Regions from separate parts of the Azospirillum largimobile genome, predicted to be linked through region 2. Evidence: predicted binding sites of a transcription regulator. Region 2 holds the regulator's gene; the other holds the start of a gene.

Region 1 (14,637 bases), on a different contig from region 2:
GCTTCCTCGGCCGGACCTTCGCCGACGTCTGCCGCGAATGGAGCTTCGGCACCGAGGCGGCGCTGGAGGCGCAGAGCCGCATGAGCGCCGACGCCTGCCGGCTGGTGCGCTTCGAGGATGCGGTGGCCGCCCCCGACGGCACGGTCCGCGACCTCATGCGCTTTCTGCAGCTGGATGACGGGCGCTATCCGTTCGAGCGGATCGGCGACCTGCCCATCCTGGGATCGTCCCGCGCCTCGCGCAGCAATGGCGAGGTCAGCTGGACGCCCGTCGAGAAACCCCAGGGCTTCGATCCGTCGAAGCGCCCGATCGAGTGGTCGCGCAAGCGTCGGACGGTATTCGATGCCGTGGCCGGAGACATGCAGAAGAAGGCTGGCTATGCTTCTTGATCCGCTGATCGACATCCGCCCCGCGGCGAGGGAGCTTCCCCAGCCCGGTCCCGCGACCGGCCCAGAGGACGGCTTGCCTGCGATCCTGACCACGCCCGCCCGCCTCACCCACCTGCAAAGGCTGGAGGCGGAGAGCATCCACATCATGCGCGAGGTGGCGGCCCAGTTCCACAAGCCGGTCATGCTCTATTCGGTGGGCAAGGACAGCTCGGTTCTGCTGCATCTGGCGATGAAGGCCTTCCATCCGTCCAAGCCGCCCTTCCCGCTTCTCCATGTCGACACGACCTGGAAATTCCGGGAGATGATCGAATTCCGCGACCGCATGGCGCAGGAGTTGGGCATCGACCTGATGGTCCACATCAACCAGGACGGCGTGCGCCAGGGCATCGGCCCGGTCACCCACGGCTCGGCCGTCCACACCGACGTGATGAAGACGCAAGGGCTGAAACAGGCGCTCGACGCCCACGGCTTCGACGCCGCCTTCGGCGGGGCGCGCCGCGACGAGGAGAAGAGCCGCGCCAAGGAGCGCATCTTCTCCTTCCGCACGGCCACCCACCGCTGGGAGCCGAAGAACCAGCGGCCGGAGCTGTGGAGCCTCTACAACGGGCGCATCCACAAGGGCGAGAGCATCCGCGTCTTCCCGCTGTCGAACTGGACCGAGCTGGACATCTGGCAATACATCCACCAGGAGAACATCCCGGTGGTGCCGCTCTATTTCGCCAAGCCCCGCCCGGTGGTGGAGCGCGACGGCACCCTGATCATGGTCGACGACGACCGGCTGCCGCTGAGGCCCGGCGAGGTGCCGGAGATGGCCTGGGTGCGTTTCCGCACGCTCGGCTGCTATCCGCTGACCGGGGCCGTGCGCAGCACCGCCGCCACCCTGCCCGAGATCATCCGCGAGATGCTGCTGTCCACCAGTTCGGAACGGCAGGGCCGCGTGATCGACCAGGACGCCGCCGCCTCCATGGAGGCGAAGAAGCAGGAAGGCTACTTCTGATGCTGAAGGACCTCGATCCCGCCACCGTTCCTGTGGATGCCGCCCCCATGGATGCCGTCAACGAGGTGCAGGAGTATCTGGCCCGCCAGAACGGCAAGGACCTGCTGCGCTTCATCACCTGCGGCTCGGTGGACGACGGCAAGTCGACGCTGATCGGCCGGCTGCTCTACGACTGCAAATGCCTGTTCGAGGACCAACTGGCCAGCCTGGAGGCGGACTCCGGCCGCTTCGGCACCACCGGGGCCGGCCAGCTCGACCTCGCCCTGCTGGTCGACGGGCTGGCGGCGGAGCGCGAGCAGGGCATCACCATCGACGTCGCCTACCGCTTCTTCACCACCGACCGCCGCAAGTTCATCGTCGCCGACACGCCGGGCCACGAGCAGTACACCCGCAACATGGTCACCGGCGCCTCCACCGCCGACGCCGCGGTTCTGCTGGTCGACGCGCGCAAGGGCGTCCTGACCCAGACCCGGCGCCACAGCACCATCGTCTCGCTGCTGGGCGTGCGCAATGTCGTGCTGGCGGTCAACAAGATGGACGCCGTTGGCTGGGACCGCGAGACCTTCGAGCGGATCGCCGCCGACTACCGCGTCTTCGCCCAGCGCATCGGCATCACCGACGTCACCTGCATCCCGGTCTCGGCCCTGACCGGCGACAACGTCACCCGGCCGTCGGAGTGCATGGGCTGGTACGGCGGCCCCACCCTGCTCGGCCATCTGGAGAGCGTCGACGCAGCTGCCGAAGAAAAGCTCGGCGCCTTCCGCATGGCGGTGCAGTGGGTGAACCGCCCGAACCAGGATTTCCGCGGCTTCTGTGGCACGGTGGCCGGCGGCGCGCTGCGCGTCGGCGACGACGTCGCCATCCTGCCCGGCGGACGGACCAGCCGGGTGGCGCGCCTCGTCACCATGGACGGCGACCTTGAGACGGCGCTGCCCGGACAGGCCGTCACCCTGGTGCTGGCCGACGAGGTGGATGCCAGCCGCGGCGACATGATCGTCGCCGCCGCCGGCCGGCCGGAGGTGGCCGACCAGTTCGCCGCGCACGTGGTGTGGATGGACGAACAGCCGCTGCTGCCCGGCCGCTCCTACCTGCTGCGGGCCGGCACGGCGACGGTCGGCGCCCAGGTGACGGAGCTGAAGCACACCATCAACGTCAACACCCAGGAGCATGCCGCCGCCAAGCATCTGGACCTGAACGACGTCGGCTTCTGCAACCTGGCGCTCGACCGGCCGATCCCGTTCGATGCCTATGCCGACAGCCGCGAGACCGGCAGCTTCATCCTGATCGACCGGCTGACCAACGCCACCGCCGGCTGCGGCATGATCCGCTTCCCCCTGCGCCGGGCCTCCAACATCCACCGCCACGCCTCGAAGGTGGACAAGACGGCGCGGGCTGGCGGCCTGCAGAAGCCCTGCGTGCTGTGGTTCACCGGCCTGTCCGGTTCCGGCAAGTCCAGCGTCGCCGACCGGCTGGAGCAGGAGCTGCATCGGCTCGGCCGCCGCACCATGATCCTGGACGGCGACAATGTCCGCCACGGCCTGAACAAGGATCTGGGCTTCACCGACGAGGACCGGGTGGAGAACATCCGCCGGGTGGCGGAGGTGTCGAAGCTGATGGTGGAGGCCGGGCTGATCGTGCTGGTCAGCTTCATCTCCCCCTTCCGCGAGGAGCGCCGCATGGCGCGGTCCCTGGTGGAGGACGGCGAGTTCCTGGAGATCTTCATGGACACGCCGCTGGAGGTCTGCGAGGCCCGCGACCCCAAGGGGCTGTACAGGAAGGCGCGTGCCGGCCAGCTCCCCCATTTCACCGGCATCGACAGTGCCTATGAGCCGCCGGAAGCCCCGGAGATCACCTTAAAGGGCGCTGAACATGGCGCCGACGAGATGGTCGCCCAGGTGATCGGAGAGCTGCGGGCGCGCGGGGTGATCTGACGCCCCGTTCCGTGGCGATCTGGAAGGGCGGCTCGGAGCCGCCCTTTTCTTTTTACGCGACGGGTCTGAAGGACAACTGGAAGAAAGTCCCCTCTTCCACTCTTTTCATGGCCGATAGAGCGTATTTCAGGCAAATCCAAATTTGGGACCGGCGGTCGGCATCGACTTGGGCATTGCCAAGCCGATGGTGCTGTCCACGGGCGAGGCAGTCATGCTACCGCGCATCACAAAACAAGAGCGCCGCCGGCTGGCAGCGTTGCAGCAGTGGGTTGCCCGCCGGAGGAACGGATCGCGCAACCGGCAGAAAGCCTGTCTGGGCGTCGCCCGGTTCCAGGCGCGTCTGGCGCGGCGGCGCAAGGACGCCGCGCACAAGGCGACGACGAGGATTGCCAAGAACCACGGCATCATCGTTGTCGAGGATTTGAAGGTGCGCACCATGACGGCAAGCGCGGCCGGCACCGTCGATGAGCCGGGACGCAACGTTCGGGCCAAGGCCGGACTCAACCGCTCCCTGCTCGACGTGGCCCCGGCGCAAATCCGCGCCATGCTGGACTACAAAGCGGCCTGGTATGGAAGTCGCGTCGTCGCCATTCCTGCCGCCTATACCAGTCAGCGGTGCTGCCGATGCGGTCATGTCGATGCGGACAACCGCGTCAGCCAGTCGGTGTTCTTGTGCCAAGCCTGCGGGCACGTCGAAAATGCCGATCTCAACGCCGCAAAGAACATTCTGAGGCTTGGCCTCGCAACCGGAGGACCTCCGGGGTTGGCCTGCGGATCGAACCGGGCGGCCGGTCGGAAACAGGATCGTCGCGTCGCGAGGCGCGGAAGCTCGGCTCTTCAGAGCCGAGAGTAGTCACCGCCAGCGTTATCCGCGCTCACGCCCATGCCGCCGGGGCGCGACGTGCGTCGGGCGAGCAGGCGCTTGGCCGCTCGCGCGGCGGCTTCTCGACCAAGCTGCACCTGCGCGCGGATGCCCATGGACGCCCAGTGGCGCTGCATCTAACCGGCGGCGAACGCCACGACCTACTCGGCGTCGGTCCGCTGTTCGAGCAAGGCGTCCTGCGCATCGGCAAACGCGGCCGACCGCGCTGGAAGCCCAACGCCGTGATCGCTGACAAGGCATACTCAGCTGCTTGGCTGCTTGAGGCGTTGCGCCGCAAACGCATCATGCCGATTATCCCCAGCCGTGCCGATCAACCGGGCAATCCGGACTTTGACCCTGCCGCTTATCGGCGGCGGAATCTCGTCGAGCGGCTGGTCGGGAAGCTGAAGCAGTTCCGCCGCGTGGCGACCTGCTACGATAAGCTGGGTGCCCATATCTCGCCTTCGTCCAATTCGCCTCGATCATCGTCTGGCTGCGCAGCTGTGGCAGAACCTAGCCGGCGTATCCGCCCTCATCCAGGTAGCGTTGCTCCTCCGACGTCATTGGTCGGTCGAGCAGTGGGTTGCGGTGAGGAAAGCGGCCGAAGCGCCTGATGATATCGCGATGCCGCCGGGCATGCTCGAGGTTGACGCCGCCGAGATGGTCAATGAGATCAACCGCGCGGTTCTGGTCAGCCAAAGCCTCCGAATGGGCGAAGGGCATGTACACGAAGATGCGCAATGCAGGCTCGATGACACGGTCTTGCCCGTGCGCAACAGCCATCTTGGCGATCTCGCGCGCCTGTGCATCGGTTCCGTACATGCGGGGCGTGCCGCGAAAGGCGTTGCGTGGGTACTGGTCTAGCAGAATAATCAGAGCCAGCGATCCCACCGGTGTCGCCGTCCAGTCGGCCAACTCGCCGCTGGCAGCGGCCTCGTGAAGGGTGAGGAAGCGGTCGCGGAAGCGCCGGTCGAACTCCGCATCCTTGGCGAACCACAGGGATGACCCCGCCGCGCGCCAGAACGCCACGATATCCACCGCCGGCACGGGTGTCCGGGCGTCGCCGTCGTGATCAATGGAATCAGCGTGTGTGTTCCGGCGCACCCGCGACATGTGGGCCTCGGCGTTGAGCAGGAAGTAGTAGGTGTAGTCGTCCATTTCTCTTGTCCTTTTCTGGGATGCCAATCGACCTTTTCAGTCCTCCCCGTCGAGGGGGACAAGAGCAAACGACGAATATTTACTGATGTGCTGAACGGAACTGAATGCAATGCTGGACGATTCCGTTCAGCACGGTGCTGAATTTCCGCCGCTGGATGCAGGAGCCATTTCCATGAGAGAAGGCGAACTGTAGGAGGACCGCGCCCTTCCAAGCCTTGGATCGAAAGGAACACGCCATGGCTCCGTCCGCGAAGGTGCTTGCCGCACCGATCGTCGCCGGCCCGGGTTCGCCGCCGTTGGCGGTGCTGGGAACCTCCCTGATCATCCGGGAATGGAGCGAGCCCGGTCCACGCTACCTTCACGTCCACCGGTCTGACGACGAGGCCTGGTACGTGCTCGAAGGAGCGCTCCGGTTCCGCTTCGCCGATGGCGAGGTCGAGGCCCCGGCGGGAACGACCGTCTTCGTGCCCGCCGGCGTGGCGCACACCTACCTGATCGCGTCCGAACCCTGCCGCTACTTGATCGTCCTCACGCCCAACCTCGACCGTCTCATTGCCAAGCTGAAGAACCTGCGGGATGAAGCCCAGATCTCCACGACGCTTGCCGAACACGACACCGTCCAGTTCGGCCAAGCCCAGGCGCCGGACCGGGACCAATGATAGAGCCCGACCTCTCGCGCGCCGACCTCAACCTCCTGGTCCTGTTCGAGGTCGTCCTGCAGGAGCGCCATGTCGGGCGCGCGGCCGAGCGGCTGAATCTATCGCCCTCGGCGGTCAGCCACGGTCTTGGGCGCCTGCGCCGGCTCCTCAACGACCCGGTCTTCCTGAGAACGCCCAAGGGCGTGGTCCCGACTGCGCGCGCGCTCGAGCTGGCCGGGCCGATCGCCGATATCCTCGCCAGGGTTCGGCAAGTCGTGACGAGCGCCGAACCCTTCCACCCCGCGACCACCAGCCGCCGCTTCATCATCGGCGCGCCGGACGGGGTCTCGGCGGTGCTCCTGCCCACTCTGCTTGAGACGCTGGCAACACGCGCCCCCGGCGTTGACCTCGGGGTCCGGCAACTCCTGCCCCTGCCGGGCATCGCGGACGTCGCCCGCGCGTGGCAGGCCGCCTTGGACGATTTGGAATCCCGCGCGATCGACGTGGCGGTCGTCCCGGTCGAGGAAGTGCCCGCCCGGTTCGTCGCGCGGACTCTGTATGAGGAGAACTTTGTCGTTGCAACACGCGCAGAGCATCCCTTCGCCGACGACCCCACACTGGACCGGTACTGCGAGATGCGGCACGTGGTCGTCTCGATGACGGGTGATGCGGAAGGCCTGTTCGATGAAGCACTGGCACGGCTTGGCCGCTCCCGGCGAATCGCTTTGACAGTGCCGAACTTCATGCAGTCGATGGGGCTCGTGGCAGCGACGGATCTTGTCGCTGCCCTGCCGCAGAAGCTCGTTGAGATGCACGCGGCGCGCTACGGCCTCAGGATCTCGGCGCTGCCAGTATCCTCGTGCCCGAACAGGATCCAGGCGATTGCGACCAAGGCCTCGCTCGCTGACCTGGGCGTCGAGTGGCTCTTCGGCATCCTGCAGGCACCAGGGTGAGAGGCTCGGTCTCAAGCAAGCATGGGCCTGATACTCCGACTTCGGCGACTGAACCTAGCCGGAATACCGTGTCGTTAAGGATCACCTTGAAGATTGCGGTACTTGGGCCGGACGCTGGGTCGTTGGCAGTCCACCCAATGATTGAAGGCGTTTGGCTCGAGGGCGTGGTGGCGGCAGTAGTCGTCTCGCGATAGGCCGCTGACACGCCACGCCCTGACATGCTGACGGTCCGGTGTCACGGCACGGCGATCTCCCGTGGTGGTTGGCAGTTCAGCCGCAGGTACTGGTTCGGGCGTTTTGGGAAGGGGAGCCGGCGGCTGCAGGTCAGTGGGCGGTAGGACGTGAATGTGGTCCTCATAGCTCCAGCGGCGATGGTCCGTGGCGGCGGCCCGGCTGCGGGTCGGAAAATTGCTCATCTTGCGTTTCACCACGCGCGGATTGTGGCGCCCGCGGCTCCGTTCCGCGGGCACCGCCCAGATTTCAGCCAGGACCATCACCAGCATCCGTTGCCGTCGCCGAGGGGGAAAACGCCGCGTGAAGCGGCAAATGGCGGCGCACCACACGCACCGTGTGCAGGAAGGACAGCATGTCCGGATCGCGGGCGTCGGCGGCCCCGAGGGCTTGGCTGATCGAGGAGGTGACGATCTGGCAGAACCGGCCCCTGGACGCGCGCCCCTGACTGCCCCCTGACGTCACCAAAGGCCACTTTGTGATACCAGCATAGAGCTGAAAAACAGCAGATATGACCATCAAATCATATAGGTTACCGAGGTGTAATGCTCGAAAAATCGATAAAAATTTCACAGTATTTCTCTCTCCAGTGTATAATTGGGTCTCTTTTGGAACGGAGGTCGTTATGGTCGACGGCAACTCTCTCGTGCCTGGACAGCATTACGAAGTCGACTGGCCTAACCGCTACTCCCCTCCGGCACCGGGGATGGTTCTCCTCGACCAACGCCACACAGCCGATGGAGGGCGTGCGATGTTTGTGTGGGGGCTGGGCTCCGGCTGGCGGGAGATCGTCTGCTGGTCCGAACCCGAGGGTGCTCCGGTCACAGACAGCCTGTGCGCTTGCGATTGTGGTCTGGGGACAGCGGTGGTTTGGACGACGACCTGATGTATCGCCCCCCCAGCGACTGCGCAGCGGGTGGGTGAGGTGGCATGCTCCCTGAGGCCAACAGCGGCCATAGCACAGGCAAGGAGACTGCGCAGCCCCCCTCCTGGTCAGGCGGAGCGGGAGCGGGCGGATAATGCCTTCCCCCGTTTGGCGATCCGGTCGGCATTGAAGTCCCTCAGGCGTCCTTCGGCCAGATCGGCCATGCCCCGGTCGATGTCCGCCTTCAGCGATGCGAATTCCTGGCGTTGCAGGGCGCGCTTCACCGCCCAGTCGCGCAGAGCCTCGCGGATGACCTCACTGTTCGATGCATAGTCGCCGCCGGAAACGGCGCCCTTCACAGCCGCCGCCATGGCGGCCGGCAAGGTGATGGTCAGACGCTCGATCTCTGCCACGACGAGTCTCCATGGAGTATTTGATCATACTTGATCATACCCATGACAGCCGTCAACCCGCCCCTTCCACCAGTTCCCGCGCCCGCCGCAGGTCGGCGACGAAGTCCTGATAGGCCAGTTCCGCCGTCTCCCCGGCTGGCAGGCGCAGCAGGTAGGACGGGTGGACGGTGACGAAGCCCTCCCAATCGCCGAACCCCATCCGCCCGCGCTCCCGCAGGACCGAGACGCTGCGCCCGGTCAACGCGAGCGCCGCCGTGGCGCCCAGCGTCACCACCAGACGCGGGCGGACGAAGGACAGCTCCTTCATCAGCCACCAGCGGTAATGCTTCACCTCGCCGGCGGTCGGCGACTGGTGCAGGCGGCGCTTGCCGCGGGCGACGAACTTGAAGTGCTTCACCGCGTTGGTCAGGTAGGCGGCGCCGCGCTCGATCCCGGCCTCCTCCAGCGCGCGGCTCAGCAGCTGTCCGGCCGGGCCGACGAAGGGACGGCCCTCCAAATCCTCCTGGTCGCCGGGCTGTTCGCCGACGATGGCGATGGCCGCCCCCTCCGGACCCTCGCCCAGCACCGCCTGGGTGGCTCCCGGTACCAATGGATCCGCGCTGCGGATGATGCGGTTCAGCTCGGCCAGCGTCGCCGGCTCCTGCCGGGCCATGGCGGCGACGGCCTTGTCGGGGTTGCGGTGGCGGGGGGCTGCGGCCTCCGCCTCGATCATCGCCTGCACGCGGGCGGGGGCGGAGCGGATCATGCCGGGGATCGCCGCCGCTTCCGGCAGGTTGGCCCAGTATTTCCGCGGCATCTCCGCCCGCATCGCGGTGGGGTTCACCCGCGCCGGGTTGAAGGTGCTTTCGTAATAACGCTGCCAGCCCTCGGCGAAGCGGTCGTCGCGGTCGAGCCCCTCCGGCCTCAAAGCCGCCGGTCCGACGGTCAGCGACCGCCGGTCCCAATGCAGCGATCCGACCGGCGTCAGGATGGTCCAGACCAGGCTCTCGAAGCGCTCGACGAAGAAGGGGGCGGTGGCCTCGACGATGAAATGGTCGGGCTCGAACCACGCAACGTAGCGCTCCCCTCCATCCGGATCGCGCACCTCGCGGAAGCGCAGGAAGGCATGCATCTTGTGCAGGTCGCGCCGCACCGCCTTGTCGAGCAGCGCCAGCCGATGCACCAGCGGATCGGCATGGTGGTCGAGGATGTCGCGCTCCCCCCGCAGCACCCGCCGGACCAGCCGGTGCAGCAGGGCGTAGCGTTCCGGATCGCGGTGGCAGACCACGGTGCCGATCAGTTCGCCCACCGGGCGCGGCAGCGGAACCGGCGGCGCGTCCGCCGGCAAGGGCACCTCATCCCCGAACAGCGACGGCGCCGCCCCGCCGCTCCACACCACCTCGTCCGGTGCGACGCCGAGTGCCACCAGCCCGCGCAGCGCGCGGCGGAAGCCGTCCAGGTCGGCGCCGTCCTTCAGGTCCACGCGGTACATGGTCAGAACAGGCTGAGCTGCTTGGGCGGCGCCACCAGCCTTTGCCGCAGGTCGGCGCGGTCGGTCAGCCCGCCCGGATGGTGGTCGGCGGCGATCAGGAAGGCGCGCGCCCGCTTCAGCCCGGACGACAGCCGCGCCACATCCTCCAGCCGCAAGGTGGTGTGGCGCCGCGCCTCGACGATCTTGTCGACCGCCCGCGCCCCCAGCCCCGGCACGCGCAGAAGCATCTCGCGGTCGGCGCTGTTGACGTCGACCGGGAAGCGCTCGCGGTTCTTCAGGGCCCAGGCCAGCTTGGGATCGATGCCCAGATCCAGCATCCCGCCCTCGCCCCCGGCGGCGATCTCCTCCACCGTGAAGCCGTAATAGCGCAGCAGCCAGTCGGCCTGGTACAGCCGGTTCTCGCGCTGCAGCGGCGGCGGCTTGGCCGGCAGGGCGGAACTCGCCTCCGGAATCGGGCTGAAGGCGGAGTAATAGACCCGGCGCAGGCCATAGCGGCGGTAAAGCGTGTCGCTGGTCTCCAGCACCGACAGGTCGGTGGAGGCGTCGGCGCCGACGATCATCTGGGTGCTCTGCCCGGCGGGGGAGAAGCGGCGTTTCTCCTCCTTGGCCTCCAGGATGCGCTCGCCCACCTGCCCCATCACCGCCTTGATGGCGCCGCCGTCCTTCTCCGGCGCGAACTCCTTCAGGCTGCGGTCGGAGGCCAGTTCCAGGTTGATCGACAGACGGTCGGCCCACAGCCCGGCCTGCTCGATCAGCCAGGGGCTGGCCTCCGGGATCGTCTTCAGATGGATGTAGCCGGCGAAGCCATGGTCGCGCCGCAGCGTGCGCGCCACCAGCATCAGCTGCTCCATCGTGTAATCGGGCGAGCGGATGATGCCGGAGGACAGGAACAGCCCCTCGATGCAGTTGCGCTTGTAGAAGCCCAGCGTCAGCTGAACCACCTCGTCCACGCTGAAGCGCGCGCGCCGCACGTTGGAGGAGCGGCGGTTGATGCAGTAGGCGCAGTCGAACAGGCAGTAGTTGGTCAGCAGGATCTTGAGCAGCGAGACGCAACGCCCGTCCGGCGTATAGGCGTGGCAGATGCCGGCCCCGGTGGTCGAGCCGATGCCGTCCGGCCCGCCCGTCCGCCGCTTGGCGCCCGAGGACGCGCAGGAGGCGTCGTATTTCGCCGCGTCGGCCAGAATCCCGAGCTTGTCGAGCAGCGCGTCATCCACCGTGGAGGCTTCCCTCTCCCTTGAAGATGTTCGCAATATGTTCTTTTGAAAGCAAAAGGCAAGCCGAGTGATCACTCCGCCGGCTAAAGCGCGGCGGCTTTTCGGACAAGCTACGCGGCAACCCGCCCGCTTGGCGTCCGAAGGCCCGATCCAGGCCTGAATTTGTTGTGCCCGAAGGCCCGGAACTCGATGACGGACGCGGCCGCCACGTCGCGGTCTTCGACCAGACCGCATTCCGGGCACCGGTGCACGCGATCGGCCAAAGTCTTTTCGACCTTGGCGCCGCAACACGGGCACTCTTGCGACGTGCCGCGCGGATCGACGGCGACCACCAGCTTACCGGCTCTCTCGGCCTTGTAAGCGATCAGCGCCCTCAACAGGCCCCACGCAGCGTCCAACACGTCCTTGGCCAGCATCGAGCGGGCCAGGCCTTGAATCTTGAGGTCTTCGACCGCGATGCGGTCGTAGCGGGCGACGATGTCCGCCGCCAGCTTGTGCAGGTAATCGGCGCGGCGGTTGGCGGCCTTGTGGCTGTAAGCCGCCAGACGCGCCTTCGCCTTCTTCCGGCGTTTGCTTCGCAGATCCGGTTTGCGGCTGCGAGACACCGCCCGCTGGCGCTTGCGCAGCCCCTTGGCGGCCTTCTTGGTCCAGTTCGGCCGCTCGACCAGAGCGCCGTCCGACAGCGCCACCAGCGCCAACAGTCCGGCGTCGAGGCCGACGGTGACCGGCCCGGTCACCGAGTGGGCCACCGGCGCATCGAGCTGGAACACGACATACCACTTGCCGGCCTGGCGGGTGATGACGGCCGCGCCGCACGCCGCACCCGACGGCCAGTCGCGGTGCCACTTGACCTTCACCAGGCCTGGAATCCCGACGATCGACAACCGTCGCCCCGGCTTCATCGTCAGGCCATCACCAAAACGGAAGTCGGCCGCGTGAAAGCGGGCAGACGCCTTGAAGCGCGGAAAGCCAGCCTTGGCGGCACGCTTCACACGACCGAAGAAGGCATTGAAGGTCTTGTTGAGCCGGCGCAGCACCTACTGCTCGGCTGAGAACGAATAGGTGCCCAGCTCCGGCACCTCGGCGCGCAGCAGCTTGAGTTCGTCGGCCTGGGCCTTGTAGTTCAGTGAAACGCCCTGCCGGCGATAGGCCTCGATGCGCTGTTGAAGCCCGGCGTTGTAGAGCTGGCAGAACCAATACAGCATCTCGTCGAGCGCTTCGCGCTGACGCCGGTTCGGGTGGATGCGGTATTTGTAGCTGAGAAGCATAAGGCTCTAAGCCAAAATAAGTGCGTTTATCTCTGCTCGGGGAGCGATGTTGTAGTTCCACTCGGGATGGAAGGCGTTTCGGGTGATGGCGAGAGCGTCCATCTCGGCGTCTGCTACCTTGATACCCTTGGCGTAGTCTGCGGTGTCGAGTTCGCAGGCAACCGTCAGGCCCGTTTTGGTGGTGGTGGCGGCGATCAGTTCGACGATGGCGAGCCGGCTGGTCAGTGGGCGAGCGCGCCAATTCTGCGAGATGTGACAGAAGAGGCGATGCTCGATCTTGTTCCACTTCGAGGTGCCCGGCGGGTAATGGCAGACGCTGATGGTCAGGCCGGTTTCGTCAGCCAGCTTCTGCAATTCCACCTTCCACAGCCGGACCCGGCTGCCGTTGGAGCCGCCACCGTCTGCGGTGATCATCAGGGTGCGGGCCTGCAGGTAGCGGGCCTGTCCCATCGTCTGCCACCAGCGACGGATGGACTGGACAGCAAACTGGGCGGTGTCGTGGGTCACCCCGACACTCACCCACCCGGCGTTCTCGGCGACGTCGTAGACGCCGTACGGAATGGCCTTGCCGCGCTCCTTGTCTTCGAAGTCGTGCACGTTCACTCGGCGCGGCTTCCCCTCGGGGCACCAGTCGGTTCCAGCATTCTTGTAGGGGCCGATCAACTCCTTCTTCTTGGTGTCCACCGAGATGACCGGAGCGCCGGCGGCCTGGAAAGTCAGCACCTGGGCATTGATGTGCTCGAACTGTGCGTCGCGGTCGGGATGGCCGCGCCCCTCGTTGGCCTTGCGGTTGCCCTGACGGGAAAAGCCGAGCCGACGCAGCAGGCGGCGCACCGAGTTGGCCGACACCCGATGACCTCTGTCCCGCAAGGCCGCCGCCAGCTTCTCCAGGCTCTTGGACACCCATAGCAACGGCCGCTCCGGACAGCCCAGCGTCATCGGCCCGACCAACTCCAGCAGGGCGCGCTCCAGCAGCGGATCCCTGTCAGTCAACCGCTTGCGCCCACCGCCCGGCTGCCGTAACCGTGGCCCAGACGGCGCTACGCCAGCGGCGATCTCCTTCAAACCGCGCCCAATGGTGCTCGGTGCGATCCCGGTGGCCCGTGCCACCGCGGCGATCCCGCCACGGCCGAGCGCCTGCGCTTGGGTGGCGGCGAACAGACGGCGGCCCCGCTCGTCCAGGCTCGGACGCAAAAGGGCATATTGGCGGCGCAGCACGGCTTCATCAATCATGCCGACGAGTCTACCGACCCCGACGCCCCCTGAGAATCCCCGACCGCACAGCAAGCCCGGTCGATTCATCTATTTTGGCTCAGCTCCTAAGCGCCGTGCTGTCCTGCGTTTGTTCTGATATATGCCCGCCCGAGCGCTTCGCAAGTTTGCGGACCGAATTCCCCTGCCGGCTAAAGCGGACAGTTCCCTTCGGCGTCCATATGGCGGGAGCAAAATCGCGCCTCCGGCCCGTCCCTTCAGCCCTGCCGCATCGCCTCGCGCAGGTCCCGCAGCACGCCGTCCCAGTCGCCCGGCGCCGTCTGCCGGAACAGCCGGACCGACGGATACCAGACCGTGTCGTGGCGCCCCTGCATCCAGCGCCAGTCGGCGGCGTGGGGAAGCAGCGCCCAGGTTGGGTGCCCCAACCCGCCGGCGAGATGGACGGTCGAGTTGTCCACCGACACCACCAGATCCATGGCGGCGATCAGCGCCGCCAGCCCATCAATGTCGCCCCAGGCGTCCAGCCCCGGATCGGCGATGCCGGCGGCGGCAACCTCCGCGGCGACGTCGCCATATTGCAGGCTGACCAGTTTGACATCCGTCCCGTCCAGTGCCCCGGCCAGCCGGTCGAGCGGGATGGAGCGCAGATGCCCGACCGAGGCGTTCTTGCTGCTCCAGGAAAGCCCGACCAGCCGATATCCATGTCCATGGCCGTCCCCGATCCGCTGCCGCAGCTCCGCCACCCGCTCGGGATCGGCCTTCAGGAAGGGGGGCTGGCGGCCGGCGAAATCCTCCATCCGGCGGCGCATCAGGCGCGGCAGGCTGCCGGCCGGGATTTGCGCGGCCACGTCCGGCGCGGTCAGCCGGCCGCTCAGCGGTTCGGTGCGTGCGACCACGGTGACGCCCGGCTGGGTGTTGGGCAGGCCGCGGGCGAACAGCGGGGCCAGCCGCGCGTCGCAGTCCAGCACCACCCGCACGCCTTCCCCGGCCAGCTGTGGGATCAGGCTGGCGAACATCACCTCGTCGCCCAGCCCC
Region 2 (14,637 bases):
TCCGCGCCGACGACCTGGACAAGGCGGCAGACGTGCTGGCGCTGAGTTGCACGGTAAAGCGGTAGGGTCGCCGGCGCCGCTTGCCCCCTCCCCATCCCTCCCCCACCTTCGGTGGGAGAGGGGGCAGGAGCCTTGTCAGTGCACCTGAACGCAGGGCAGCGGAGTTCCCTCTCCCGCGATCGGACCGGCCTTTGGCCGGCCGAGGGCGGGGGAGGGTTAGGGAGGGGGCAACAGTTCGCTCCTCAGCCCCCGCCCCCCTCGCGCTGGCTCTGTTCGATGATCTCCTCGCGCTCGCCCATCTCCTCCCATTTCTTCTGAACGGGCTTGTCGGGATCGCCGGAGGCCTTGCCGGTCTTGTCGACCAGCTTGTCCTCGATTCGCTGGGCGGCGTCCGACGGCGCGTCGGAGGTCACGGTTTTCGAGCGGTCCTGGTCGGCCATGGCAGCGGTCTCCCGTAAAGTTGGTTGACCACACCAACACCTCCGACACGGCAAAGTTCACGCGTCTTTCCGCAATCCCTCCGCCAGCCGGTCGACCAGCGCCGCGGCCTCCGTCGGTTCGTAGGGCCGGGCATGGCCGGAGCCCCAGACCGGGCCGGGCCAAGCCGGATCGCCGCGCTTGCGGCCGATCACATGGACGTGCAACTGCGGCACCATGTTGCCCAGCGCCCCGACATTCATCTTGTCCGGCGCGAACAGCCGCTCCACCACGCGTGAGGCGAGCACGATTTCCCGCATCAGGGCCGTCTGGTCCGCCTCGTCAAGCCGGTGGATCTCGACCGCGTTCCCGCGCATCGGCACCAGGATCAGCCAGGGCCACAAGGCGTTGTTCATCAGCAACACCCGGCAAAGCCCAAGATCGGTCACGTGACGGGTGTCGGCCTGTAGCCGTTCGTTAAGGGAAAACATGCTTCACTCCTTCCTGGCGTTCGGCAGAGGCGGCACCCGGGAATAATCCGGACGCTGCTCTGTTATAGCCGGCAGTGGCGGGGCAACCGCGAAGCTTGTATAGAAGGCCGTGCGCGCCGGCCATACGGCGCAGCGGCATTCGTTGGACGATGTTTGAGTTCGGTCCGGGTCATGGTCGGGGCGGCACCAGTCGCCTTGCGCCATTTTCCGGGCCGTATCCATGTTTTCTGGTGCGGCGAGCGGGAACGACCCACATGCGCAAATCAGCCTTCGCGGTTCTGATTCTGGTGATCCTCGGCAACGTCGCCCTCTGGGCGCTGTGGAACCGCCCGGTGGACGAACGGTCCTGGGCCGGCGCCATCACCGGCGTCGCCTATACCCCCTTCCACGCCGACAAAAGCCCGTCGAAGGGCGACAAGGCAACCGCAGAGGACATCGAAAAGGACATGGCCGCGCTGCAAGGCGCGGTGAAGGCCGTCCGCACCTATTCCACCACCGACGGCTCCGAAATGGTGGCCGCCATCGCCGCCAAGCACGGGCTGCCGGTCACCGCCGGCGCCTGGACCGCCGGCAAGCCCGAGATCGACGAGCCCGAACTTGCCGGCCTGATCAAGCTGGCGCGCGCCAACAGCAACGTGCGCCGCGTGCTGGTCGGCAACGAGGCGATCCTGCGCGCCGACCTGACCGTTCCGCAGGCCATCGAGTACGTCAAGCGGGTGAAGAAGAAGGTCAATGTTCCGGTCTCCATCGCCGAGCCGTGGCACGTCTGGCTGAAGAACCCGGAACTGGCCGAAGCGGTGGACTTCCTCGCCGTCCACCTGCTGCCCTATTGGGAAGGCGTTCCGGTCGACCAGTCGGTGGACTACGCCATGTTCCGCTACAACGAACTGAAGCAGAAGTTTCCCAACAAGCACATCCTGATCGGTGAGATCGGCTGGCCGGCCGACGGCCCGTGGCGCCGGGGCGCCGAAGCCAGCCAGGTCAATCAGGCCAAGTTCATCCGCAACTTCCTGAACGTCGCCGCGCAGAACAAGCTCGACTACTTCATCATGGAGGCCTTCGACCAGCCCTGGAAGCGGGAGATCGAGGGCACGGCCGGCACCAGTTGGGGCCTGTGGGACTACCAGCGCAACCCGAAATTCCCGATGATCGGCGGGGTGCAGGAGATCCGCAACTGGGAGGTCAAGTGCGCCACCGCCGTCGCGCTGGGCTTCCTGCCGCTGGTGTTCTTCCTGTGGCGCCGCAGCGACCTGAAGATCGGCGGGCAGATCTTCTACGGTGCGCTGATCCAGGCGGTCGCTTCCGTCCTGGTCTTCACCGTCAGCGCGGCCTCGGCCGCCGGCCTTGCGCTCACCACCGAGATCGCCTGGGGCCTGCTGATCTTCTGCCAGCTGGTGCTGTTCGCGGTCATGCTGATCGACGGCATGGAACTGACGGAGGTCGTCTGGCAGCACAAGTTCAAGCGCAAGTTCGTCCCCTGCTCCGCCGCCCCGCTGCCGAACGCGGCGAAGGTGTCGATCCATGTGCCCTGCTACAACGAACCGCCGCACATGGTCATGGAGACGCTGGACGCGCTGGCCCGGCTGGACTACCCGAATTATGAAGTCCTGCTGCTCGACAACAACACCAAGGACCCGGCGGTCTGGCGCCCGATCGAGGAGTATTGCAAGAAGCTGGGACCGAAGTTCCGCTTCTTCCACCTCGACAACTGGCCCGGCTTCAAGGCCGGCGCGCTGAACTTCGGTCTGGCGCAAACGGCGCCCGATGCCGAGCACATCGCCGTCATCGACAGCGACTATCAGGTCCATCCCGACTGGCTGAAGGCGACCATTCCGCACTTCAACCGGCCGGAGGTCGGCTTCGTCCAGTCGCCGCAGGACTATCGCGAGTGGGAACACGACCTGTTCCAGCGCATGACCAACTGGGAATATGCCGGCTTCTTCCACATCGGCATGATCCAGCGGAACGAGCGCAACGCGATCATCCAGCACGGCACCATGACCATCATCCGCAAGTCGGCCCTGGAAAAGGTCGGCCGCTGGGGCGAGTGGTGCATCACCGAGGACGCCGACCTCGGCCTGCGCCTGTTCGAGCATGGCTATGAGGCCGTCTACATGCCGGAGAGCTACGGCAAGGGCCTGGTTCCCGACAGCTTCTCCGCCTACAAGACCCAGCGCTTCCGCTGGGCCTACGGCGCGGTGCAGATCCTGAAGCATCACTGGCGGCAGCTGTCGCCGGGCGCCAAGGAGCTGACCGCCGGCCAGAAGTATCATTTCATCACCGGCTGGCTGCCTTGGTTCGCCGACGCCGCCCACATGATCTTCGGCATCGCCGGCATCCTGTGGTCGATCGGCCTGATGGCCTTCCCGAAATATTTCGAGTTCCCGCCCAACGTCTTCATGATCCCGACGCTTAGCGTCTTCGCCTTCAAGGTCGGCGCGTCGCTCTGGCTCTACGAGGCGCGGGTGAGGTGCGGCTTCTGGGACAAGGTCGGCGCGGCGGTGGCCGGCATGGCCCTGACCCACACGGTGGGCCGCGCCATGTGGCTGGGCATCTTCACTTCCGGCCGCCCCTTCGTCCGCACGCCCAAGTGCGAGAACCAGCCGGCGCTGATGCAGGCCTTCCTGATGGCGCGTGAGGAACTGGTGCTGCTGGTGTCCTTGTGGGGTGCGGCGCTGGCAATCGTCATGGTCTTCGGCCACGAGAACCGCGACGCCTTCATGTGGTCGGGCCTGCTGGTGGTGCAGTCGCTGCCCTATCTGGCGGCTTTCATCACCGCGCTGATCAACGTCTTCCCCACCATCGGCTTCGGCAAGAGCAAGCCGGGCGCCACCGACGACGCGGTCGGGGCTGGGGCCGGCGACTGACGCAAAAAAGCCGGCGCTTTCGCGTTGACGAAAGCGCCGGCTCTGCCAGACTCGATCGCCAGGGAATACATGTCCCGGGAGGCGGCTCATGTCCGGCAATCTCACATCCAGCCGCGGCATCGGTCCGCCGGAATTCAGCGTCCGCAGCACCGCGGGCGTCGAGCGGAGCGGCAGCGCCACCGACCGCAACAGCCGCCGCAACTCTCGCCAGGAACGGCATGATCGCGAGCAGGAACGGCGTGACCATAGCCCGCCCAATCCGCAGCGCCGGCGCCTGTACGATCTTCTGTTCGACGAGGTCGATCAGTTCGACGGGCTGGACGATCGTCAGCGGTCGCTGCTGAAAGACAATCTGCGCAGCCATCTGTCCCGGCGCGCCCCGCCAGCGCCGGCGACACCGCCTCCGGTCCATCATGATGAAGAGGCGCTGGCCGAAGCGTTGCTGAAGGACCCGGCTGCCCCGCTTCCCGTCGGTCCCGAGCATATCGTCGAAGCCATCACCACCGCCGCACCAGAACTGGACGCGGAAACCGCCCGGCTGGCCGAACAACTGCGCGACTGCCTGTCCCGCAACACCGATCGTGCGCGAAAGGTGGCTGTCTACCTGCACCTGCTGCTGACGCTGGAGGGGGCGTTCCGGCCGCATATGGTGGTGGATGTGTGAGGGCTTGCTTCGGAGAATATCGGCTTCGATGCCCTGACCCAGCCCCCCCGCTCTCAGCGTGCCTACGGTCCGCCATCCGGCCATCGCCAACCAAGCCCACACGCGTAAGACGCAACTGCAATGTTTGGGAGGGGCCTATGCCCCCCATCCTCACCCCTTCGGCCGCTCCGCCCGAGCGTAGTTGCTGAAGTGCCCTTCCTTCGCCACCATCCGGCGGGCCGACTGGACGATGGCGCCAGACTTGCCCTCCGGTGCCACGTTCGACAGCTGGCGGCTCAGGTCGACGCTGCCGCAGGACGGACAGGCCGGCGTTTCTCCGGAGCGCACCAGGGTCTCGAAGCCATGGTCGCAGGCTTTGCAGCGGTAGGAATAAAGCGGCATCGGGACCTCCGGGCACGAATCGCGTCGGCCCGAGTATCCCGCAATATCCACAATCTGAAAACGGTTTTGTTGCGCCGCACCAGACGCGACGTACCAGACTCGGCGCACCGGGTCGGCGTCAGGCCGCGGCACCGCCGAAATCGAAGCCTGCGGCCTCCACCGCCTGCCGCACCACCTCCACCGGGATGCCGCCGTCCACCAGAACGGTGCCGGCCGCAAGGTCCACCGTCACGACCGCTCCGGGCGCCGCCTTGGTGATCGCGTTGGACACGGAGCGGGCGCAGCCGCCGCAGGTCATCCCATCCACCTTGTATGCATCGGCCATCGTCACGGAGCTCCCCTCACGGTCGGGTCAGCCGCCGGCATGGTGCGTCCGCACCACCGCGCTGACCGGGACAAGAACGAAGCCACGCTTTTGCACCTCCGGCAGCCAGGACGCCAGGGCATCGATTGTCGCATCATGCGGGTGTCCGATGGCGACGGCATAGCCCTGCCGCTTCGCCACCTGTTCCGTCTTCGCCAACTGGGCCTTCACCGCCGCCACCGTTTCCTGGTTGTCGAGGAAGATGTCGCGGCCGACCCAGGGCATCTTCAGCTCCTGCGCCAGCCCGATGCCTGCGCTGTTGGGCGTGGTCCGGCTGTCCAGCCACAGGAGGCCGCGGCGATGCAGTTCACCCAGCACGGGCGCCAGCGCGGCCCGGTCGGCTGTGAATCGGCTTCCCATATGGTTGTTGACCCCGACATAGCCGTCGAAGCTGTCCAGCGCCGCACGCGCCCGCTTCACGATCTCCCCCCGGTCGAGCGAGACCATAAGGGCATTCGGTCCCGGATCGGCCTTCACGCTGGGTTCCATCGGCATGTGCAGCATCAGTTCGTGCCCGTTGGCCCGCGCCGCCTTGGCCTGGACCTGCAGGTCGCGGGCATAGGGCAGCCAGGACAAGGTCAGCGGTCCGCGCAGCCCCGCCATCCGGGTCGAGCGCTTCCGGTCCAGCCCCATGTCGTCGATGACGATGGCGATGATCGGCTTGCCCTGGGGCACCTCCGCCGGCAGGGCGTTCTTGCGCCACAGCGCGGCGTTGCCCGAAGGGGCCTGCACCGGCGGCTGGCTGGGCGGAGCGGGCGGCGGCAGCATCGCCACCGCCGTGGCCGGCGGTCGGGACTCCGCGGGTGCCGGCTTCTCCGCCGCCGCTTGGCCCGTGCTTTCCGTGCCCGCCTGCGCGGCCGGCTGCGAGGCTGCGGCAGGTGGCTCGACCTTGGCCGGGGGTACCGACGGAGGCTGCACCGCCTGGGGCACACCCGCCTGCTGGGTCGCCTGCTGCACCGGCGCCGGCTTGGCCGCCTCGCCGCCGGCCCTTCCACCGGAGCCGCCGCCGGTCAGCGTCGCCACCCCCATTGCCACGGCGAACACCGCGGCGACGGCCGCCAGCGCCAGGACGAAAGGGTTGGACAGGAAGGGGGGAAGCGGAGACTTGCGGGCTTTCGAAGGCGCCTTGCGGGCCATGGTGACGACGTCCATCCTGCGACCGGGGCGCCGCACAGTGGCACCCTGCCGTCGTGACCGCAATCGCCCAATCGGTGCAAATTGCCGTCACGCCGCCAGCGTCCTGTCCGGCCGAGCCCGTCCTCAAGAGTCCGCCCGAAGAGTCCTCCACATGCGTCCCATCTTTGTCATCGCCGTTCTGATTTCGACCGTCGCCGCGACACCGGCGCCGGCCGCCAACGGGTTGGATTGCCCAACCAGCCTGACGGTCCAGGCGCAGCCCGAAGCCCCCGGCGGCTGGTCGCCCTACCCGGGCCGCGACAGCCACAGCTTCGCCGGCATTTCCATCGTCGAGGGCGACCGCGCCAGCCAGATGACCTCGGCCGCGCCCGCGACGCTCGCCCCCGACCGCGAGGTGCGGCGGGGGCGCAGCATCGTCCAGGTCTGGGAGTTCTCAGGTTCGCGCCGCGAAAACGTCTTCCTGGTCTGCCGCTACCGCAACACCCAGGCGACGCTCGCCGCCGACCTGCCGCGCCAGATCCGCCGCTGCACCCTGACGCTGGAAACCGATATCCGCGGCACCGTGTCGGACGATCCGAAGACCCTGCCGCAGCTTGACTGCCGCTGATGCCGCGGAGTTCTGCGCGGAGGCTGGAAATCCGCCCCCTCAGCGGCTAGGGTGTCCATCGTTGGAACAGGGGCGGAACGGCCTCGACGACCCGGGCGAAGGTGGAAGGCGGAAGGCGCATGCTGCTGCTCATCGATAACTACGACAGCTTTACCTACAACCTCGTCCATTACCTGGGCGAGCTTGGCGCCGACGTGCAGGTCCGCCGCAACGACGCGCTGACGGTCGATGAGGCGATGGCTCTGCGCCCCGACGGGATCGTGCTGTCTCCCGGCCCCTGCGATCCCGACCGCGCTGGCATCTGCCTTCCCCTGATCGACGCCGCCGCCAAGGCCCGCCTGCCGCTGATGGGCGTCTGCCTCGGCCACCAGTCGATCGGCCAGGCCTTCGGTGGCCGGGTGATCCGCGCGCCGGTTCCCATGCACGGCAAGGTCGACAGCATGCGGCATGAGGGCCGCGGCGTCCTGGCCGGCCTGCCCAGCCCGTTCCGAGCCACCCGCTACCACTCGCTGATCGTCGAGCGCGACACGCTGCCCGCCTGCCTGGAGGTGACCGGCGAGACCGCCGACGGCCTGATCATGGCGCTGGCCCACCGCGAGCTTCCGATCCACGGCGTGCAGTTCCACCCCGAGAGCATCGAGAGCGAGCACGGCCACAAGATCCTGCGGAACTTCCTGGATCTGACCCGTCCCCGGCCGGAAGCCGCGTCCCTGGAGAACGCGGCATGAGCGGCGATCTGTCCGATATGAAGGCCATCCTGGGCAAGGTCGCCACCGGCGCCGCCCTGACCGAGGCCGAGGCCGGCTTCGCCTTCGACATCATCATGTCCGGCAACGCCACCCCGTCGCAGATGGGTGGCTTCCTGATGGCGCTGCGCGTGCGCGGCGAAACGGTGGACGAGATCGCCGGCGCCGCCCGCGTCATGCGCGCCAAGGCGATTCCGGTCGATGCGCCTCCCGGCACCATCGACACCTGCGGCACCGGCGGCGACGGGGCCGGCACCTACAACATCTCCACCGCCGCGGCGCTGGTGGTGTCGTCCTGCGGCGTGCCGGTGGCCAAGCACGGCAACCGCGCCATCTCGTCGAAATCCGGTGCCGCCGACGTGCTCGGCTCGCTGGGCGTCAACCTGGACTGCGACTTCGCGCTGGTGCGCAAGGCGCTGTGGGATGCCGGCATCGCCTTCCTGATGGCGCCGCGCCACCACCTCGCCATGCGCAACGTCGGCCCGACCCGCGTCGAACTCGGCACCCGCACCGTCTTCAACCTGCTGGGCCCGCTTGCCAACCCGGCGACCGCCCGGCGGCAGGTGCTGGGCGTCTTCTCCAGGCAGTGGGTGGAGCCGCTGGCCCATGTGCTGCAACGGCTCGGTTCGGAAAGTGCCTGGGTCGTCCATGGCTCCGACGGGCTGGACGAGATCACCACCACCGGCCCCACCACCGTCGCCCAGTTGAAGGACGGCGAGGTGACGGTGTTCGAGGTGACGCCGGAGGATGCCGGCCTGCCCCGCGCCCGGATCGAGGACCTGAAGGGCGGCGACGCCCAGGTCAACGCCGAGGCGATCCACGCCCTGTTCGACGGGGTGCGCAGCCCCTATCGCGACATCGTGCTGCTGAACGCCGCCGCCGCCCTGCTGGTGGCCGGCAAGGCCGCGACGCTGAAGGAGGGTGTCGCCATGGCCGCCGACGCCATCGACAGCGGCGGCGCCCGCGACCGCCTGCGCCGGCTGGTCGCCATCACCAACGAGGCGGTGGCCTGATGAGCGACGTTCTGACCCGCATCAACGACGACAAGCGCGCGCTGGTCGCCTCCCGCAAGGCCGCCCGCCCGCTGTCGGAGGTGGAGGCCGCGGCCAAGGCCGCAAACGCAACCAACCCGCCGCGCGGCTTCATCCGGGCGCTTGGCGCCGCGGTGGAGGCCGGGCGCTACGGCCTGATCGCCGAGATCAAGAAGGCCAGCCCGTCCAAGGGCCTGATCCGCGCCGACTTCGACCCGCCGGCCCTGGCCCGCGCCTATCGCGACGGCGGGGCCAGCTGCCTCTCGGTGCTGACCGACGAGCCCTATTTCCAGGGCAGGGACGAGTATCTGGTCGCCGCCCGCGCCGCCGTCGATCTGCCGGTGCTGCGCAAGGACTTCATGGTCGATCCCTACCAGATCGTCGAGGCCCGCGCGCTGGGTGCCGACTGCATCCTCATCATCATGGCCTCGCTGTCCGACGCCCAGGCGGCGGAGATCGAGGACGCCGCCATCGCCCAGGGGCTGGACGTGCTGGTGGAGGTGCATGACCGCGCCGAGTTGGACCGCGCGCTGCTGCTGAAGACGCCGTTGCTGGGCGTCAACAACCGCAACCTCAAGACGCTCGCCGTCGATATCGCGACGACGGAGGAGTTGGCGGCCAACGTGCCGGCCGACCGCATGCTGGTGGCGGAAAGCGGGCTCTACACCCCCGCCGATCTGGCGCGCATGGCGAAGGTCGGGGCGCGCTGCTTCCTCGTCGGCGAATCGCTGATGCGGCAGGCCGACGTGACCACGGCCACCCGCGCCCTGCTGGCTCCGGTCTAAGCCCATGCCGGACATCACCATCGCCGCGGAAAGCCCGCGCCAGGATCAGGTCATCGCGCTGGTCGCCGCGCTGGACCGCTATCTGCTGGAGCTCTATCCGGCCGACACCTGCCACCTCCTCGACATCGCGGAGCTGGAGGCGCCGGACTTGCGCTTCTTCGTCGCCCGCAAGGACGGCGTTCCGGTCGGCTGTGCCGCGCTGCGCGTCGATCCCTCGGGCTATGGCGAGGTCAAGCGCATGTTCGTTGATCCCGCCGCCCGTGGCCATCGCATCGGCGACCGGCTGCTCGCCCGGTTGGAGGAGCAGGCGCGGGCGGAAGGGCTGACCGCCTTGCTGCTCGAATCCGGCATCCACCAGCACGAGGCGCTGGGGCTCTACCGCAAGGCCGGCTTCACCGACCGCGGCCCCTACGCCTGTTACGAAGAGAACGGCGTCAGCGTCTTCATGGAGAAACCCCTGCGGGAGACCGTCGCATGAGCGGCTTCACCCATTTCGACGCCGAGGGCAAGGCGGTGATGGTCGATGTCTCCGACAAGGCGGACACCGAACGCACCGCCACCGCTGTCGCCACCGTGCTGATGCAGCCGGAAACCCTGGCGCTCATCATGCAGGGCGGGGTGAAGAAGGGCGACGTTCTGTCGGTCGCCCGGCTGGCCGGCATCATGGGGGCCAAGCGCACGCCGGACCTGATCCCGCTGTGCCATCCGCTGATGCTGACCTCCGTCAAGGTCGACCTCTCCTGCGACCCGGCGCGCAATGCGGTGGACGTCACCGCCACCTGCAAGCTGAAGGGCCAGACCGGCGTGGAGATGGAGGCGCTGACCGCCGTCACCATTGCCGCCCTGACCGTCTACGACATGTGCAAGGCGGTTGACCGCGGCATGACCGTCACCGACGTCCGCCTGCTGCACAAGGCCGGCGGCAAGAGCGGCGAATGGGGCACTGCCGCTACCACGCCGTCGGCTGGGGCCTGACGCCATGATCTCCGTCGCAGAGGCGCGCGCCCGCATCCTGTCGGCCTTCGCCCCTCTGCCGGCGGAGGTGGTCGCCCTGCCCGACGCGCTCGGCCGCGTGCTGGCCGAACCGGTGGTCGCCCGGCTGACCCAGCCCCCCTTCCACGCCGCCGCCATGGATGGCTGGGCGGTCCGCTCCGCCGACATCGCCGCAGCCACGGCGGAAACCCCCGTCACCCTGCGCCGCATCGGCGAATCCTCCGCCGGCCATGCCTTCGGCGGCAGCGTCGGTCCGGGCGAAGCGGTGCGCATCTTCACCGGCGCCCCTCTGCCAGATGGCGCCGACGCCGTGGTGATGCAGGAGGATTGCAGCGCCGACAACGCGACGGTTCGCATCGGCCGCGCCGTCCCCGCCGGGCGCTTCGTCCGTCAGGCCGGCTTCGATTTCGCCCTTGGCGAGGAACTCCTGCCGAAGGGCCGTCGTTTGACCGCGCGCGACATCGCGCTGGCAGCCGGCGGCAACGTGCCCTGGCTGTCGGTCCATCGCCGGCCGCGCATCGCCGTCCTCGCCACCGGCGACGAGATCGCCCTGCCGGGCGATCCGTTGGGGCCGAGCCAGATCGTCAGCACCAACGCGCTCGGCCTCTGCGCGCTCGTCACCGCCCAGGGCGGGCTCGCCCACAATCTTGGCGTCGCGAAGGACACGCCCGACAGCGTCGCCGCCATGGCGAAAGGTGCCGTCGGCTGCGACCTGCTGGTCACCACCGGCGGTGCCGCCCATGGCGACTACGACCTCGTGCGGGACGTTCTCGCCGACCGGGGGGTGGCGCTGGAGGTTCAGACCGTGGCGATGCGGCCGGGCAAGGCGCTGATGTTCGGCCGGGCCGGCGGGGTGCCGCTGCTCGGCCTGCCCGGAAATCCTGTATCGACGGGCGTCACCGCCGTCCTGTTTCTGCGCCCGGTTCTGCGCCTGCTGCAGGGGCTGCCGCCAGAGGACGACCGGCCGCCGCTGCGCGCCCGGCTGACCGTCGCGCTGAAGGCCAACGACCGCCGCGAGGAGTATCTGCGCGCCACCCTGGCTTCCGGACCGGACGGCGTCCTCACCGCCACGCCCTTCGCCCGGCAGGACAGCGCCATCACCACGCTCTACGCCCAGGCCGACTGCCTGATCCCACGCCCGCCCAACGCCGACCCGGAGCCGGCCGGCGCCATGGTGACCGTGCTCCCTTTGACCGATGGAGCGCTCAGCATCTAGACTTGAACACAGCGTTTGGACGGCGGGTTGAACAGTTGAACATCACCCGGAAAACTGTTTCACGGCGTTCCGAATGTTCCACTCAAGTTCTAAAAGAAGCCGATGGGGGGCTTGACGGACGGCAGGAACCAAACTAGAACATGGAGCAACGTTTAGTTTTTGTTCCATCTTCAGTCTGGCGACGGCCGGGAGGCATCCATGCTCACGCGCAAGCAGCACGAATTGCTGCTGTTCATCCACGAACGGCTCGGCCAGGGCGGTGTCTCGCCGTCGTTCGACGAGATGAAGGACGCCCTGGGGCTGAAGTCCAAGTCGGGCATCCACCGCCTCATCACCGGCCTCGAAGAGCGCGGCTTCATCCGCCGCCTGCCCCACCGCGCCCGCGCGCTGGAGGTTCTCCGCCTGCCGGAAGGCCTGGACGCCGCCCGCTCCCGCACCGCGCCCAAGCCGAAATTCCAGCCCAACGTCATCAAGGGCGACTTCGCCTTCGCCGGCCGCGACACCGCTCCGCCCGCGCCCACCCCGGCAGCGGCGAACGAGACGGTGCAGCTTCCGCTCTATGGCCGCATCGCCGCCGGCACGCCGATCGAGGCTCTGCGCGACAACAGCGCCTTCGTCGACATCCCCGCCTCGATGCTGACCGCCGGCGATCATTACGCGCTGGAAGTCTCCGGCGATTCGATGGTGGAGGCCGGCATCCTCGACCACGACACCGTCATCATCCAGCGCTGCGATGCGGCGGAGAACGGCACCATCGTCGTGGCCTTGGTCGACGAAGGCGAGGTGACGCTGAAGCGCCTGCGCCGCAAGGGCAACACCATCGCCCTGGAACCCGCCAACGCCGCCTACGAAACCCGCATCTTCGGCGCCGACCGCGTCCGCGTGCAGGGCAAGCTGGTCGGTCTGGTGCGGAAGTACTGAGGCCCTTTCGCCCCCCTCCCCGACCCTCCCCCGCTCTCGGCCGGCCGAAGGCTGGTCCGATCGCGGGAGAGGGAGTGAGCGGCAGATCAGCGGAGTTCCCTCTCCCGCAAAGCGGGGGAGGGTTAGGGTGGGGGCAACAGCACTCCCCACGCCCCTCACCTCCCCCCGGTCCAGGGCCGCTCTCCCCGCAGCCCCCGCACCGTCTCCACCTCTATTCCCGCCGCGGTCACCCTCAGCGCATGCGCCCCCTCGTGCCGCAGCGCCCAACGGTCGATCGCGACCCCGGCCCGGCATCCCCGCGCCACCGCCGTCGTCACCACCGCATCGGCCGCCCCGCAATCCTCGTCCAGCGCATCCGGCAACCGCGGAAGGGCGACAGTCCTTCCCTTGACCCGGTACAGACACCCCAGCGCATCGCAGCTCAGCGACCGCTCTCCCTCGCTCCACCCCCCCGCCGCCGGCCAAGGATCGGCTCCCGAGCGCTCGCCATCGCGCTCCCGCCATGTCTCGATCACGCGGCCCCCGGTCTTGCCCGAGGCGCTGAGGCGACCATCCGGCATCCTCACCGCCATCACGCTCCCGTCCCCCGCGACCAGCACGTCCGGCCGCGTCACGAACGCCGGCGAAGCCAGCCCTGCCAGGACCGGCAGCAGCCCCAGCCAGCGCCACCACCGGGTCCAGACGCACAGCCAGATGCCGCCCAGCACCAACGCCACGAACCCCTCCACCGGCATCGCCGGCATGGTCAGGGAGGCCCCGGGGAGACGGCCGAAGAACTCCGCGGTCCAGATCACCGCCCGGTCGCCCCAGTTCATCGCGATCAGCGCCGGCGCCTCCAGCCCGAAGGGCATCAGGGCGTAGGCGATCAAGCTCCACGGCATGACCCAGAACGAGGTGATCGGAATGGCGATCAGGTTGGACAGCACGCCGTAAAAGGCGATCTGCTGAAAATGGAAGAGCGCAAAGGGCAGCGTCGCCAGCGTTGCCACCACGCTGGTCAGCAGTATCCCGCCGACATAGAGCAGACCACGCAGAAACCATCCCGCCTCGCTGCGCCATTTCGCCAGCCGCGAACTGCCGCGCTCGAAGGCGGCGATCAGCGCCACCACCGCCGCGAAGGACATCTGGAAGCTGGGGCCGAGCATCCCCTCCGGATCCATGGCGATGGTCACCAGCCCGGCGAAGGCGACCAGCCGCATGCTCAGCGGGTGGCGGTCCAGCATGATCGCGCCCATCACCATGCCGGTCATCAACACCGACCGTACGGTCGGCAGCGGCGCCCCGACCAGCAGCGTATAGGCCAAGGCCGACAGGATGCCGAACAGCGCGGCGATCTTCTTGATCGGCCAACGCAAGGCGATGGCGGGCACCAGCGCCAGCAAGGCCCTGACCACATAGAACAGAATGCCGGCGGCAATGCCCACATGCAGGCCGGAGATCGACAGCAGATGCGCCAGCCCGCTGTTGCGGAAATCCTCCAGCGTCCCGTCCGGGATGCCGAACTGCTCCCCATTCAGCAAAGCCGTGGTGACCCTCGCCTCCACCGGATCGTCGATGGTGGCAGCCACCCGCTCGGCGATCGCGCCGCGCACCCGCTCAAAGGCCACCGTCACCACTTGCCAGCCCGTGACCGGCGGGGCCTCGACCAGTTCCACCGCACCGGTGGCGAAACCGGTCCCACCCAGCCCCATGAACCAGGCCCGCCGCTGAAAGTCGAAGGCGCCCGGCTCGGCCGGCGCCTGGGGCGGCAGCAGCGTGGCACGCAGCCGCACCACCGATCCCGGATCGGGCGCCGCATGGCGGTCCGGCAGGCGGATACGCAACGCGGCCGGCGTCTGCTCAGGCGGTAGCCGGCTGACCGTCGGTTCCCGCACCGTGATGCGGGTGGCACCTGGTCGCCGTTCCACCGCCATCACGCGGCCGGTAATGGTCGCACCGGTGACGACGCGCGTCAGCACCGGCGCCGCCACCCATGCGCTGTGCCCCTGCGCCACCAGGAACCCCGCCGCCACCATCA

The links. Region 2 encodes LexA, which represses DNA repair genes until DNA is damaged. Its sites were predicted from a motif close to ATGTTCTANTTTGGTTC; they were not measured.
Region 1: a site for LexA is predicted at 11,149-11,165, ahead of ACWPKK_RS29665 (putative DNA modification/repair radical SAM protein). Genes of this name have one in related genera too.

What each region holds. Positions count from the first base shown of each region.
Region 1 covers NZ_CDRMUA020000007.1:85,442-100,078, forward strand. Annotated here, with positions in the region: gene ACWPKK_RS29610 (sulfotransferase family protein) at 1-389, shown strand, start outside; gene cysD (sulfate adenylyltransferase subunit CysD) at 379-1,386, shown strand; gene cysN (sulfate adenylyltransferase subunit CysN) at 1,434-3,317, shown strand; gene ACWPKK_RS29625 (RNA-guided endonuclease InsQ/TnpB family protein) at 3,460-4,170, shown strand; gene ACWPKK_RS29630 (IS5 family transposase) at 4,185-4,793, shown strand; gene ACWPKK_RS29635 (DUF924 family protein) at 4,693-5,337, opposite strand; gene ACWPKK_RS29640 (cupin domain-containing protein) at 5,574-5,996, shown strand; gene ACWPKK_RS29645 (LysR family transcriptional regulator) at 5,993-6,928, shown strand; gene tnpA (IS66 family insertion sequence element accessory protein TnpA) at 7,003-7,431, opposite strand; gene ACWPKK_RS29655 (ribbon-helix-helix domain-containing protein) at 8,153-8,437, opposite strand; gene ACWPKK_RS29660 (UdgX family uracil-DNA binding protein) at 8,490-9,908, opposite strand; gene ACWPKK_RS29665 (putative DNA modification/repair radical SAM protein) at 9,911-11,122, opposite strand; gene ACWPKK_RS29670 (RNA-guided endonuclease InsQ/TnpB family protein) at 11,233-12,159, opposite strand; gene ACWPKK_RS29675 (helix-turn-helix domain-containing protein) at 12,160-12,390, opposite strand; gene ACWPKK_RS29680 (ISAzo13 family transposase) at 12,397-13,623, opposite strand; gene ACWPKK_RS29685 (tetratricopeptide repeat protein) at 13,860-14,637, opposite strand, start outside.
Region 2 covers NZ_CDRMUA020000001.1:1,009,080-1,023,716, reverse strand. Annotated here, with positions in the region: gene ACWPKK_RS04725 (ACT domain-containing protein) at 1-65, shown strand, start outside; gene ACWPKK_RS04720 (hypothetical protein) at 243-440, opposite strand; gene ACWPKK_RS04715 (HIT domain-containing protein) at 498-908, opposite strand; gene ACWPKK_RS04710 (glycosyltransferase family 2 protein) at 1,163-3,775, shown strand; gene ACWPKK_RS04705 (hypothetical protein) at 3,864-4,439, shown strand; gene ACWPKK_RS04700 (FmdB family zinc ribbon protein) at 4,590-4,820, opposite strand; gene ACWPKK_RS04695 (heavy-metal-associated domain-containing protein) at 4,939-5,145, opposite strand; gene ACWPKK_RS04690 (divergent polysaccharide deacetylase family protein) at 5,173-6,336, opposite strand; gene ACWPKK_RS04685 (STY0301 family protein) at 6,473-6,928, shown strand; gene ACWPKK_RS04680 (anthranilate synthase component II) at 7,048-7,656, shown strand; gene trpD (anthranilate phosphoribosyltransferase) at 7,653-8,687, shown strand; gene trpC (indole-3-glycerol phosphate synthase TrpC) at 8,687-9,490, shown strand; gene ACWPKK_RS04665 (GNAT family N-acetyltransferase) at 9,495-9,968, shown strand; gene moaC (cyclic pyranopterin monophosphate synthase MoaC) at 9,965-10,465, shown strand; gene ACWPKK_RS04655 (molybdopterin molybdotransferase MoeA) at 10,470-11,699, shown strand; gene lexA (transcriptional repressor LexA) at 11,898-12,620, shown strand; gene ACWPKK_RS04645 (ComEC/Rec2 family competence protein) at 12,776-14,637, opposite strand, start outside.